Regions from separate parts of the Methylorubrum sp. POS3 genome, predicted to be linked through region 2. Evidence: riboswitches for the same ligand, from Rfam matches in the RefSeq annotation. Region 2 holds a riboswitch; the other holds the start of a gene.
What was found. Region 2 has a riboswitch for cobalamin ahead of OWC43_RS04370 (hypothetical protein). Riboswitches for the same ligand answer to the same signal wherever they lie in the genome.
Positions count from the first base shown of each region.

Region 1: it holds a riboswitch for cobalamin, as region 2 does, so the genes downstream of both, OWC43_RS15440 (TonB-dependent receptor) here and OWC43_RS04370 (hypothetical protein) in region 2, are expected to answer to the same signal.

Region 1 is NZ_JAPRBT010000001.1:3,330,969-3,337,222, reverse strand. Features, by position in the region: gene OWC43_RS15455 (hypothetical protein) at 1-140, shown strand, start outside; gene trmFO (methylenetetrahydrofolate--tRNA-(uracil(54)-C(5))-methyltransferase (FADH(2)-oxidizing) TrmFO) at 262-1,689, shown strand; gene OWC43_RS15445 (hypothetical protein) at 1,798-1,989, opposite strand; gene OWC43_RS15440 (TonB-dependent receptor) at 2,140-4,368, opposite strand; cobalamin riboswitch at 4,395-4,594, opposite strand; gene OWC43_RS15435 (HupE/UreJ family protein) at 4,846-5,391, opposite strand; gene ureG (urease accessory protein UreG) at 5,439-6,056, opposite strand; gene OWC43_RS15425 (urease accessory protein UreF) at 6,064-6,254, opposite strand, start outside.
Region 2 is NZ_JAPRBT010000001.1:917,364-923,617, forward strand. Features, by position in the region: gene OWC43_RS04360 (ABC transporter substrate-binding protein) at 1-681, opposite strand, end outside; gene OWC43_RS04365 (TonB-dependent receptor) at 682-2,853, opposite strand; gene OWC43_RS04370 (hypothetical protein) at 2,853-3,623, opposite strand; cobalamin riboswitch at 3,732-3,936, opposite strand; tRNA gene OWC43_RS04375 (tRNA-Ile) at 4,877-4,952, shown strand; gene OWC43_RS04380 (hypothetical protein) at 5,589-6,137, opposite strand; gene OWC43_RS04385 (VIT family protein) at 6,225-6,254, opposite strand, start outside.

The sequences.
Region 1 (6,254 bases), 2.4 Mb from region 2:
TGAACGAGCCGATCGCGGCGGCCAGCGACACCGAAGCGGTGGCGGTGGCGCGGCAGCGATCGGGTACGGCCCCCACCGAGCTATGGGACGGCGTGCGCTTCATGGAGCATTTCCCGCCGCGGATCGGACGCGCCGCCTGATGCGGCCCCCGCTCTCGGACCTCGTCCGGCGCGGCCACGCGATCCTCCCGCCGCGTCGCGAAATCCCGCCGGTGGCGCGCGTCGCATTGATCGCGGGCGCCGGGGGCTCTATCCCGGCGGGATGACCGATCCGATCCATATCGTCGGCGGCGGCTTGGCCGGCTCCGAGGCCGCGTGGCAGATTGTGCAGGGCGGCGGGCACGTCGTGCTGCACGAGATGCGGCCTCACCGCGCCACCGAAGCCCACCAGAGCGACGGGCTCGCCGAACTCGTCTGCTCGAACTCGTTCCGCTCGGACGACGCCAACGGCAACGCCGTCGGCCTGCTGCATCAGGAGATGCGGCGCATGGGCTCGCTGATCATGCGCGCGGCCGATGCCCACCAAGTGCCCGCGGGCGGGGCCCTCGCCGTCGACCGCGACGGCTTCTCGCAGGCGGTCACCGCCGCGCTCGAGGCGCATCCCAACGTCCGGATCGTGCGCGAGGAGGTCGCCGGCCTTCCCCCCGAGGAATGGGGCTCGACCATCCTGGCCACCGGCCCCCTCACCTCCCCGGCGCTCGCCGAGGCCGTGGCCGCGCTGACCGGTAAGGAATCCCTCGCCTTCTTCGACGCGATCGCCCCGATCATCCACCGCGACTCGATCGATATGAGCAAGGCGTGGTTCCAGTCGCGCTACGACAAGGCGGGACCGGGCGGGACGGGGGCCGATTACCTCAATTGCCCGATGGACCGGGCGCAGTACGATGCCTTCATCGCCGCGCTGATCGCGGGCGAAAAAACCTCGTTCAAGGAATGGGAGGCCACGACTCCCTATTTCGACGGCTGCCTGCCGATCGAGGTGATGGCCGAGCGCGGCCCCGAGACCCTGCGCCACGGTCCGATGAAGCCGGTCGGGCTCACCAATCCGCACGATCCGACGGTGAAGCCCTGCGCCATCGTTCAGCTGCGCCAGGACAACGCACTCGGCACCCTGTTCAACATGGTGGGCTTCCAGACGAAGCTGCGCCATGCCGAGCAGGTGCGCATCTTCCGCACGATCCCGGGGCTGGAGAACGCCGAGTTCGCCCGCCTCGGCGGCCTGCACCGCAACACCTACCTCGATTCCCCGCGCCTCCTCGACGCGACCCTGCGGCTGCGTGCCCGGCCCGGCCTGCGCTTCGCCGGTCAGATCACCGGCTGCGAGGGGTATGTCGAGAGCGCCGCCGTCGGGCTGATGGCGGGCCGCTACGCCCTCGCCGAGACGCGGGGGGAGAGCCTCGCCCCCCTGCCCCCGACCACCGCGCTCGGCGCGCTGATCGCCCATATCACCGGCGGCCACATCGAGGCGGGAATCGAGGCGGAGGCCAACGCGCCGCGCTCGTTCCAGCCGATGAACGTGAATTTCGGCCTGTTCCCGCCGCTGGATCGCATGCCGCGCAACGAGACGGGCCGGCGCCTGCGCGGTCCCGAGAAGGCGGCGCTGAAGAAGCGGGCGCTCACCGACCGGGCGCGGGCGGACCTCGCCGTCTGGCTCGGGGGCGACGAGACGCCCCTCCGGGCGGCGGAATAGGCGCCGCAGAGTCCGAGAGCCGGTCCCCACCTTTCGGGCCGATGCACTCGGCTGTTGTGCCGCATCGGCCTTTTCCGAAAGCCGGTCCCCACCTTTCGGGCCGAGGCTCTAGCCGGGCTTGTCCGCGTCGCCGGGCGTCTCGGGCTTCGGGTCCTTCGACGGGTCGGGATTGTCCTCCGGCCGCATCGTCGCCCCCGACGTGCCCTTGCCGGGATCGCCCGTCTGCTCGTCGATATTGCCGAGCGCCCCGCCCTCCTGCGTCTTGCTGTCCTTCGTGCCTGGCTTCTCCGGCTTCCTCACGGCGGCCTCCTGTGACGAGGTCCGGGCATATAGTTCTTAAATGATGGACAGCTAGTCGGTTTCGGAGGGTAAATAGAATTATCATTCTATTTCTGCGAAGCGCGCACCGTCGGTCAGCGGGGTCGATCCGAGGATGCGCCGAACCTCGCGTCAGAACCGGCCCGCGAGCGTCAGCCGAACGGCGGTCGGCTCGACCGGGTGGAAGTGGCGATCGGCCCGCGCCTCGCCCTGAGGGACGACCCGCGACTCGTAGTAGTAGGTGATCTGGTCGGCCTTCGCGTTCGTCAGGTTGAGGACGTCGAGGGAGAGGCTGACGCCGTTCTCGAAGGCGTAGCCGATCCGGCCGTTGAGCAGGGCGGTCGCCCGCGAGCGCACCGAATTGTCTTCGATGAGGGGGCGCGGACCGAAATAGCGGAAGCGCAGGGATCCGAACCAGCCGGCCCCGTCGCCGAAGGCGATGCCGGCCGAGGCGATGGTGGTCGGCGCGTCGGGAACGCGTCCGCCCGCCGGATCGCGATCGGCGAAGCGGGCATTCGTCACCGTCAGGTCGCCCTCCAGCTGGAGCCAGGGCGTGAGGGCGTAGCGGTTGGTCCATTCGAGGCCGAAGCGGCGGGTCGAGCGGCTCGGCTCGGTGGTGCCGGCATCGCCGACGAAGAGGTTCTCCGAGGCGAAGTCGAGGCGGAACAGCGCCAGGGCGGTCTCCAGGCCCCTGATGGAGCGGTTGCGCAGGCCGATCTCGTAGCCGGTCGAGGGAACGAGGAAGGGGGAGCGCGCCACGTCGAAGAGCGGGCTCGACGGATCCACGGTCGCGGTGACGCCGCGCACGTCGTTCGAGTGGAAGCCGCCGCCGTAATTCAGGTAGAGTTCGGTCTCGGCCCAGGGCCCGAGCACGAGGCCGAGCTTCGGCGTCACGATGGCGTCGCGGGCTTGGCCGGAATTGGCGGGCAGTTCGGAGCGGACATCGGCCCAGTAGCCGTCGGCGCGGAAGCCGACGCTGGTGCGCAGCCAATCCGTCCAGCGCACCCGGTTCTCGGCGTAGAAGGCCGCGCTCGTCTCCAGCACGCGGTCGTCGCGCACGCTCGAGCGGAACTGCCGGTTCACGGTGTTGAACAGGCCGACCCGCATCGCGTCGGTGCGGGTCTGGACGCCGATCTCGTTCTCCATCGGCCGTCCGAACAGGTCCCCGGAGAAGACGTGGCTGGCCTCGGCCCCGCCCAGCACCCGGTCGTCGAGTTGGCGGAACTGGTCGCCGTTGACGGGATCGTTGAGGAAGTAGGTGAAGTTGTTCCAGAGATTCATCCGGTAGCGGATGAGATAGGCATTGGCCCGGCTGAGCCCGGCCTCGCCCGTGTGGCTCCAGCGGCCCGAGAGGGAGAAGCGGCCGGTATCGCCGCCGTCGGACGGGTCGAGGGTGCCGAAGCGGCCGATGATTCCCTCGGCGACCGCACGCTCCGGGATCTGGTTGGTGGCGTTCCACTTCGCCCAATAGGCCATGCCGGTGACGGCGAGGCCGTCGAGCGCCGTGCCCTGGCTGTAGCGGACGACGCCGTTGAGCTTCTTCAGGCGATCCGGCACGTCCCAGGGGCCGTCATAGGTCTGCGCCTCACCCGCCACGAGCAGCGTGCCCGCGCCGAGGGGGGCGGAGGCGATGGTGAGCGCGCGCTTGTAGCCGAACGATCCGATCGAGGTCAGCGCCACGTTCTTCGCGACCGCGTCGAGGTAATCGATCCGCACCGAGCCGGCGGAGGCGAAGTCGCCGTCGCGCACGAAGTAGGGGCCCTTGTGGAACTCCACCGCGCCGACGAGTTCGGGGATCAGGAAGTTGAGGTCGGCATAGCCCTGGCCGTGGGCATGGGTGCGCATGTTGACCGGCATGCCGTCGACGAAGAGCGCGATGTCGGTGCCGTGGTCGAGGTTGAACCCGCGCAGGAAGAACTGGTTGGCCTTCCCCTCCCCCGAATGCTGGGTGACGATCAGCCCCGGCACCGCTTCCAGCACCTCGCCGGGACGGGTGACGGGCCTCGCATTGATCTGCGCACCGGAGACGATCCCGCCGCTCGCCGATGCCACCGGCTGAAGTGCGCCGCCGATGCCGGTCACACCGCCGACAGCGCCGGCGCTGGCCGAGAAGGCGGCGGGTGGCCGCGGAGCTTCGCCCCCGACGGAGAGTTCCTCCAGGGTGACCGACTCCTGGGCCGTGGCGGGAAGCGGGGGAGCGGCGAGCGCGGCGGCGAGCGCCGCCAGACGGAGGACCGTCGAGGGATGAGCAGGGGACACGGGCGAAACAGCCTCGGGCAACGGCAGTGGCACGTCACCGCGAACGAGGCCGCGGACTTGCCCGACCCTAAAGCAGGATCGGTGCCGTCCCCGGCAACCCATCGGTGCACCCCGCCCGACACGCCTCGCGTGTGACCACGACTGACGGCAGGTCTCCTGGCTCGCGGGTCGCTGCCCTCTCACCGTCTTCCCGGATGAGGCCCATCCAGTGACATGGTGGCGGAAGGCTCGCCGCTCACAGTTGCGGGGGCAGCCACGGCCTCGGGCCGAAGGCCCTCACCGCGTTCCCTTTTGATCCCCGAGGGGAACCGTCGCCACCACGGTTAGCACGGCGGCCGCCTCCGCCGTCAACGCGCGGTCCGGGGGCGAAGGGCGAATCAATACGCCCGTGCCCGAACGGCGACACCCGGCCGACCCGAGATGGCGGCCCGATCGCGGCCCCACGCGGCGACCGGATCCGGGACGGTTCGGTCGGCCCATGCGCCGCAGCGGCTGTCCCCGGAAGCCGGGTCCCCCGTTCGGGCCGATGCGCCCGCCGCCCCTTGGCTCGCCGCAGGGCGGCGGCGCGTCGTCCGGTCGTCACGCACCCTGGCGCAGGGCACCACCGGATCGCGGCAGCCACCGCGTCAGCATGAGGCCGGCAACGAGGCCCGCCGCGTGGAGGCCGACGGTCGCGGCGAGGAAGCCGAGCCCGTAGGAGAGGCCCGAGGCGGTCTCGGGCATCTCGGCCCCGTGCGCCGCGCCGTGGAACACCGCGAAGGCACCGACGAGGCCGGCCAGAGCGGCCAGTGGGATCAGGCGGGCGCAGGCCGCCATCACGGCGAAGGCGGCAACCGATGCGAGGATGGCCGGCTCGACGAAGGGCAGATCCAGGCCGGCCATGGCGAGGGCTGCGCCGATCGTCATCATGCCGAGGAAGGAAGCCGGCAGCAGCCAGAGCGCCCGCCCGCCGACGAGGCCGGCGATGATCCCCACCGCGACCATCGCGAGGATGTGGTCGGTGCCGTGGATCGGGTGGGCGAAGCCTGCGGCCAAGCCCGCCGCCTCGCCGTGGCCCGGATGGGCGAGGGCCGCGCCGGGCACCAGCAGGAGCGCCGTCGCGAGCGCCATCGAACGAGAGATCATACGGGTCCTCCGGAAATGCATCGTGGACAGCGTCACGATGTCAGACGTCATTGGGCGAGCCCCCCTGCTTCGATGACGAAGCGGGCGATGGCGTCGGCCCCGTGCCCCTCGCGCAGGGACGAGAACACGTAGGGCCGCTCTCCCCGCATGCGGCGGGTATCGGACTCCATCACGGCAAGATCCGCGCCGACCAGGGGGGCGAGATCGGTCTTGTTGACGACGAGGAGGTCCGAGCGGGTGATGCCGGGCCCGCCCTTGCGCGGGATCTTCTCGCCGCCCGCCACGTCGATGACGTAGAGGGTGATGTCGGCGAGTTCCGGCGAGAAGGTCGCGGCGAGATTGTCGCCGCCGGACTCGATCAGCACCACGTCGAGGGCGGGGAAGCGGCGGCGCATCTCGGCCACCGCCGCGAGGTTGATCGAGGCATCCTCGCGGATCGCCGTGTGGGGGCATCCCCCCGTCTCGACGCCCATGATCCGCTCCTCGGGCAGGGCCCCGGCCACGGTCAGGAGGCGGGCATCCTCCTTGGTGTAGATGTCGTTGGTGATGGCGCAGATGTCGTAGGTGTCGCGCAGCCGCTTGCACAATTGCTCCATCAGCGCCGTCTTGCCGGAGCCGACGGGGCCGCCGATGCCGACGCGGAGCGGACCGTTCACAGATGCCATGGCGTCCTCATGATCGGAAGATCCTCGAATACTGGGTCTCGTGCCGGAACGAGCCGAGATCGACCCTGAGCGTGGCCGAGCCCAGCGCGTCGAGGCCGAGCGGCTCGACCGCCTCGGCGAGCGCCGCCACCCGGGGAGCGAGGGAGGCGACGATGCGGGTGCCGGCCCCCTGCCCGATCGGCGCGACGCGCAGGCCCG
Region 2 (6,254 bases):
GGCCAGCAGGGCCTCCGGCGAGATCTGGGCCAGGCCGCCGCGGCCGGTGAGTGCGAGGCAGCCGCCGGCCAAGCGCACGGCGTCCGCGGTGTAGCTGTTCGCCCGTGCCACGAGGACGAGGCCGTTGCCGAGCATTCCCGTCACGAGCACCGCACGCGGGCACGGTCGGTGCGCGACTCTCTCGGTCACCCGAGCGAGACGCGCCGTCAGCGCTTCGGCGAGCCTTGCCCCACGTTCCGGCTCGCCCGAAGCCGCGCCGACCAAGCGAACATTGCCGATCACTTCGGCGAGGCTCTGGCTGGTCAGAACGAGAATCGGCACCCCGAGCCGTTCCATCGGGGCGACGAGCTGATGCGCCGCCTGCCGGGCGGGCGTGACCAGCACGAGGTCGGGCTGCTGAGACACTACCGCATCCACGGAAAAGCCGAGGCGTCCCCCCACGATCGGCTTACCGATCACCTCCGGCGGCTCACGCGTGTAGGCATCGATGCCGACGATGCGCTCGGAAAGCCCGAGCGCCGCGACGAGTTCGGTGTTCGAGGAGAAGATCGTCACGATGCGCCGGGGCGGCCCTGGTAGGACCACCGTCCGACCGAGGGCATCGGTCAGACGGATCGGGTCCGCGCAAGCGGGATGCGCCGCGACCAGCAGAGTCGCGAGCCCGAGGATCGCGGCGCGCATTCAGAAGCGGGCCTGCAGGCCGATCTGCACGTCCCGGCCCGGCGCCGAGGTGCCGCCGCTGCCATTGTAGAAGCGCAGGTCGGCCAGGGTCGGCTGCTGCCCGGCAATGGCGATGAAGAGCGGGTGGTAATTCACATCGAAGAGATTGCGGACCTGCGCGAACAGCTTCACCCCTGGCATCAGATCGACCTCGCCGCGGAGGTTCACGAGGACAAACGGATCCTTGCGCCAGATGTATTCGCGGTACGGCTCGGCCGCCGGCACGCGCAGGTTCTCCTCGGTGTTGTACCAGACCGGACCGTTGAGCACGCCCTGCACCTGGATCGTCCATGGATAGGGAATGTCGACTTGGCCGAAGCGGGTGCCGAGGGCGAGCTGATACTGGTAGACGCGCTCGACCCGATGCGTGTTGGCCGTCGCTACCTTCAGTGTGCCCTCGTCCTTCATGTCAAAATTGTAATTGCCGTTGACCGAAGCGCGCCAACGCCAAGTGCCGGCCTCCCAGCCGAACATCCGCACCATGTCCGTGTCATACTGGACCTCGATGCCGCGGATCACGACGTCACCGGAATTGTTGACGTAGTCGGAGGTGTTGCTGTTGGCGCCCCGGGAACGGGTGATGATCCGGTCCGAGATGATGTTCTGGAACAGGGCGACGTCGACGCGTGAGACCGCGTTCGTCAGCGTCGTCCCGATCTCGATCTGCTCGCTCGTTTCGGGGCGAATGTTCGGGTTGCCGAAAATGCGGCCGCCCCCGAGGGTGTTGTAATCGGCGGCGATTTCCGTCGCGGTCGGAGCCCGGAAGCCCGAGGACGCCCCGATGCGGAAGGCGGCCCAATCGGACGCCTTGAAGGTCGCGCCGGCCGAATAGGTGGTCGCCTCGTAGGGACGCGAGCCGGTGATCTGGCCGGTCAGATACGGCGTCGTGTCGAAGCTCGTGGTGCCGTAGGTCTGGCGCACGCCCGCGCGCAAGGTCACCCGGTCGTCGAACAGGCGCTGGGTGTCCTCGACATAGAGGCCGTGAAACTGATCGGTCTGATTGTTGTCCTGCGGCGAGACCTGGGCGAGCGTGTTGCCCGGAACGCCCTGGCGGAAGCGATCGGAACGCAGGCGGCTCGTTTCCCAATCCCAGCCGAGCAGCAGATCGTTGCCGGCGAACAGGCTGGCGCGTGGCTGGAGACGCGTGCCGAGGATGTCGAGGTTGCGCGTGTTGAAATCCGCGCGGGTTACCCGCACCGGCTGCCCCGAACTGCCCCGCTGGACCGGCGAAGCCCATTTGAACCGATCTTCGTCGGTGACGCTGTAGAACTGGGCGAACAGGCTCGCGCGCCCGTCATCGGTCCGGCCGGTATAGCTCGCATCGAACGAGCCGTTGATGCGGTTGTCCCGGCTGTAGAGATTGCCGCCGGAACCGCGGAAGCCGGCATCGTAGATGCCATCCGTCCTGAGCGAGAAGTCGAGCCGCTGATTCGGATCAATCTGGAAACCGAGCGCCCCGGTGATGCCCATCCGGTTCCATTGGGTGTTGGCCATGCGGTCGCCCGAGCCCGCGACGTAATCGTCGCGTCGTCCCCCCGAGATCCCGAGATAATAGTCAAACGGTCCGACGACCCCGCCGGTCTGGGCGCGCCCCTGCGCCAAGCCCCAGACGCCGCCGATGCCCTCGACCAGAGTGCCCGGCGCGCTCCGCCCCGTCTTGAGAATGATGTTGATGACGCCGCCGATGTTCTGGCTGCCATAGATCACCGAGGAGGGCCCGCGCACGATCTCGATGCGCTCGACATCGGCGACCGAGAGCTTGGACAGATTCGCGGTGCCGGCGCGGCGCCCGTTCATCAGCACCAGAACTTGGCTGCGGAAATCCTTGCCCTGCCCATCGGTGGCGCCGCCGCGAATGTTGATCGAGGTCTGGCCCGGCGTCCATTCCGAGAAGAAGCCGACGGCGTTCTCGGCCAGAAGATCGGTGACCGACCGCGCCGTCGAATTCTCGATCACCGTGCGATCAATGATTTGAACGGTGCCGGCGATCTCGGAGCGCGGCTCCGGGCGCCCGGTGGCGGTGACCACGAGTTCGTCGAGGCTGATCGCGGGATTCTCCTGGGCATAGGCCGATGACAGCAGCACGCAGCCGCTGGTCAGCGCGAGCGCGAGGAGACGAAGACGGCACGACATTACGAAGCTTTCCTCCAGACGAGCAGGGCAGAGGTGCGGGGAACGGAGAGGCGATGCCCGCCGGGCACGGGTTCGGCCTGGGCGGCGAGATGCGCGCGGAGATCGCCGCGGCGGACATCGCCCGGTGCCCAGCCGAGACGATCGGCGAGGAAGGCGGCGGTCCGCTCCAGGTCGGGAACGACGGCGCTGAAGGTCCAATGCGCTTGCGCGACGATGGCCGGCTGATCCTGCGCCGTCAGGCTGCGACGAACCAGATCGACGCCCGGCGTCTCGTCCTCTCCGTGCCAAGCGCGGGGAAGGCAGCCCGCGAGACACAGGCCGCGCGGACCGTGCTGGGCCGGAACCACCCAGACGATGCTGCCGCGTGACCAGACGCGGCACTGACGGAGAAAGGCTTGGGCCTCCGTGAGGGGGGCCGCGATATTGGCGGCCAGCACCGTGTCGGCGCATCCCGGTGGCAGATCGGCCTGCTGCCAGCCGAGCGGCAAAACGTACGGCGACGGGATGAGGGCATGCAGGCGCCGTTGCATCCCCGCCGCCGGCTCGATTGCGGTCCAGGTGCCATGCGGATCGCGCACGGCCCGACCGAGTTGCCCACCCCCGGCCCCGATATCGAGCAGGTCGCCGATCTGCGGCACTGCCGCGCGCACAAGCGGAGCGACGCGACCGACGTAATCGGAGGTGTCGATGCCCGCCGCGTAGAGTTCGAGGGGATCGACCGCCCTCGTCTCCGGCGGTGCAACGCCGGACAATCCGGCATCATCGCCCATCAGTTTCATCGGTCCTTCCCCAAACCTTGTCGGGGGACCAATGGGCGCAGGACGGCATCGCTCTGCCGCGACGCGCGTTCATGCGGCCCGTTGGGACACCCCGCCCACGAGACTTCGTATGGTCAGGGCAGGTCTCCTGGCCCACGGGTCACAGCCAACCGTCTGGCCTTCCCGGTGATCGTCCACCAGTGACGCAGATCGACGGATGGCTCGCCGCTCACAGTTGCGGGGGCAGCTTCGGTGCAGGCGCCTCACCGAATTCCCTCTTAGCTCTCCAGACATGCCGGCGAGAACCTTTACCGTGCTCAGGAGCCAGACGGTGCGAGGCTTGTCAACTGTTGAGGACCTGCTTCTGAAAAATTACTAAAGCTTCTGACTTTAGTAAGCGCCGAACTTATATTGAATTTATTATGGTGTTTCGTCGGATTATGTTGGAATATCTCGCATTTGATCGATCGACGTTTGGCGGATCGCGGTCAGGATCCGCGCAGCCCTATAAATATGGTCAAGAAACAACGCTGCTAAGCCTGCAGTTGAGGCTCCCTCCAGAGATCGAGGGCTCGCTTGAAATCTGGTGATTGCTCATAGGGACATGTAACAATATAACGTTTCATAAATGTCAAGCGCGATAGGGGTGTGGTCACATTTTCGTTTTTATGTGCACGACACGCAGTGACGCTGCAAAAATCTGGGCAAATCGCGGGATTGCAGGACAGCTAATTGAAGTACGTGCTCGACGAAGGCAATGCTTAAAAACAAAGAGCCGATGTGCATTTTGTTGCTCTATAGAAATGAGGTAACAAATATGAAATCAAAACTATGCCGCTTTTTGGGGCTAGAGGGTGGTATATAACGACTTGGGGCCTGTCGGTGGCGGTGTTCTGTGCTGAATAGCTCGCGCACTGTCCTTATTGCCCAGCGCAAATTCGATATATGCGCAGGCAGCCAAGGCCGCGACCGCAGCCAGACCGGCCAGGGAGTGATATCCGATGGCCAGGCGAACGTACGCCGACTCCACCAAGGCCCTCCACATGGTCGTCGGTCACGGCTTTCGCCTCGAAGACGATGGCAGACGATAGGGACAGGCCCGGAGTTCAGGCATCCAACGTCGAACAGGCGAGGGGAGGGCGCGTCGCCCCTTGCCTCAGACCCGTCCCGCCGCTACTCGTGACAAAGGTATCTGTCGCCGCTTCTCTAGCCCAATCCTTGGCCGATGATTGGCGCACGCGAAAGGTGCCGACAGATATGACAATGGGCCTGTAGCTCAATGGTTAGAGCCGACCGCTCATAACGGTCTGGTTGCAGGTTCGAGTCCTGCCGGGCCCACCATATTTCTCGAGATGGGCTTCAACAAGAAGCGCTTGAGCAATCTCAGCCTAATCAACCGTGCACCCACGATTGCAGCAAGAGCTACATATCTAGCTGAGATTTCGATCATACAATCGCCAGTGGTTAAGCGGAATCAATAAGGTGGCGATTGGGTGGTATTGAATATCGGTGAAGAGGCGGATTTCGAGAAATTTTGCTTTAGCTCGATAACTTGGTGCAGCCTGTCAGATCCGATATCCAATACAATGATTTTGACAGTACAGTACGGCGGTGGATAGGGGAAATACCAGCATCCGTTTCGGTTTCCGGCTGCTGGCACCGCGCTTTTCATTCTTCATCGAATCTGTGGTCTAATGCCGCCCAATCATTGCGGCCGCCCCCGGACGCGCTCTTGCCGAGAGACTGCGCGTCCTCGCTGACGCTGAAGCGGTATGGTCCATCCATCCCGGCGCGCGATGATGGCTCCGCTCCGACCGCCGCACAGCAGCGGCGAGAGGGTGCCATGGACGGCTTCCTCATACCCAATCCGGTCGATCCCTTCGGAATGGCGGATTTGAGTTTCGCTCGGTTGCCGCGCTGGCTCGCCTCGCCGCTCCAACCGAGCGGAAGCCCTATCAGATGTCGCGTACCGGCGCTTCAGGGTGATCGCGGAGGCGCTGACGCGCCACCACCCGTCCGCGTGGCTGGTTTCTTCCACGGCACGTACCGCGTGATGCCGAGCGTCAGCTCAATGCGCGGGAACGGCCACCACAGCGTGAAGGGAACGACGCGCTCGATCCGCAACTCCCTCGGCTGCTTCGTCACGCGGTGATAGTGGAGCATCGCGGCCTGCGACGGACCATGGCCCTGATCGATGATGCGTCGATGCTTGGCCCACATCAACTCGATTATGAGCGTGCCGGGTCGGTGAACAATCGTGTAGCCGCCGACCCGCAGAGCGTCCGTCCCCCAGCCTCCCTCCTTCCTGACCGTTCGCTCGGAACCATCCGTCACGTTGCCGTGGCCGGATGCGTAACCCTCGACGCCGCGCGATCTGTCCGTTCCCGTGTAGCTCCAGCGGAACGGGATACCGGGCTTTGTCAGCGGTACGCCCGCGATGAGCATGGCGGCATCGGCTTCATCGAACGTGTCGGCCTCACCCAGCAAGCGTTCCAAGGCGGCATTGAGCGCGAAACGATCGATCATGGGCGTCTCGTGGGCGAGGGAACGTGATCGGCAGGGGGTTGAAAGCGGACGGTGTTTGATTGGCCTCGAAGATCCGTCTCGGGCACTTCACCCCGCCTTTCCGACGAGGCCGCCGAT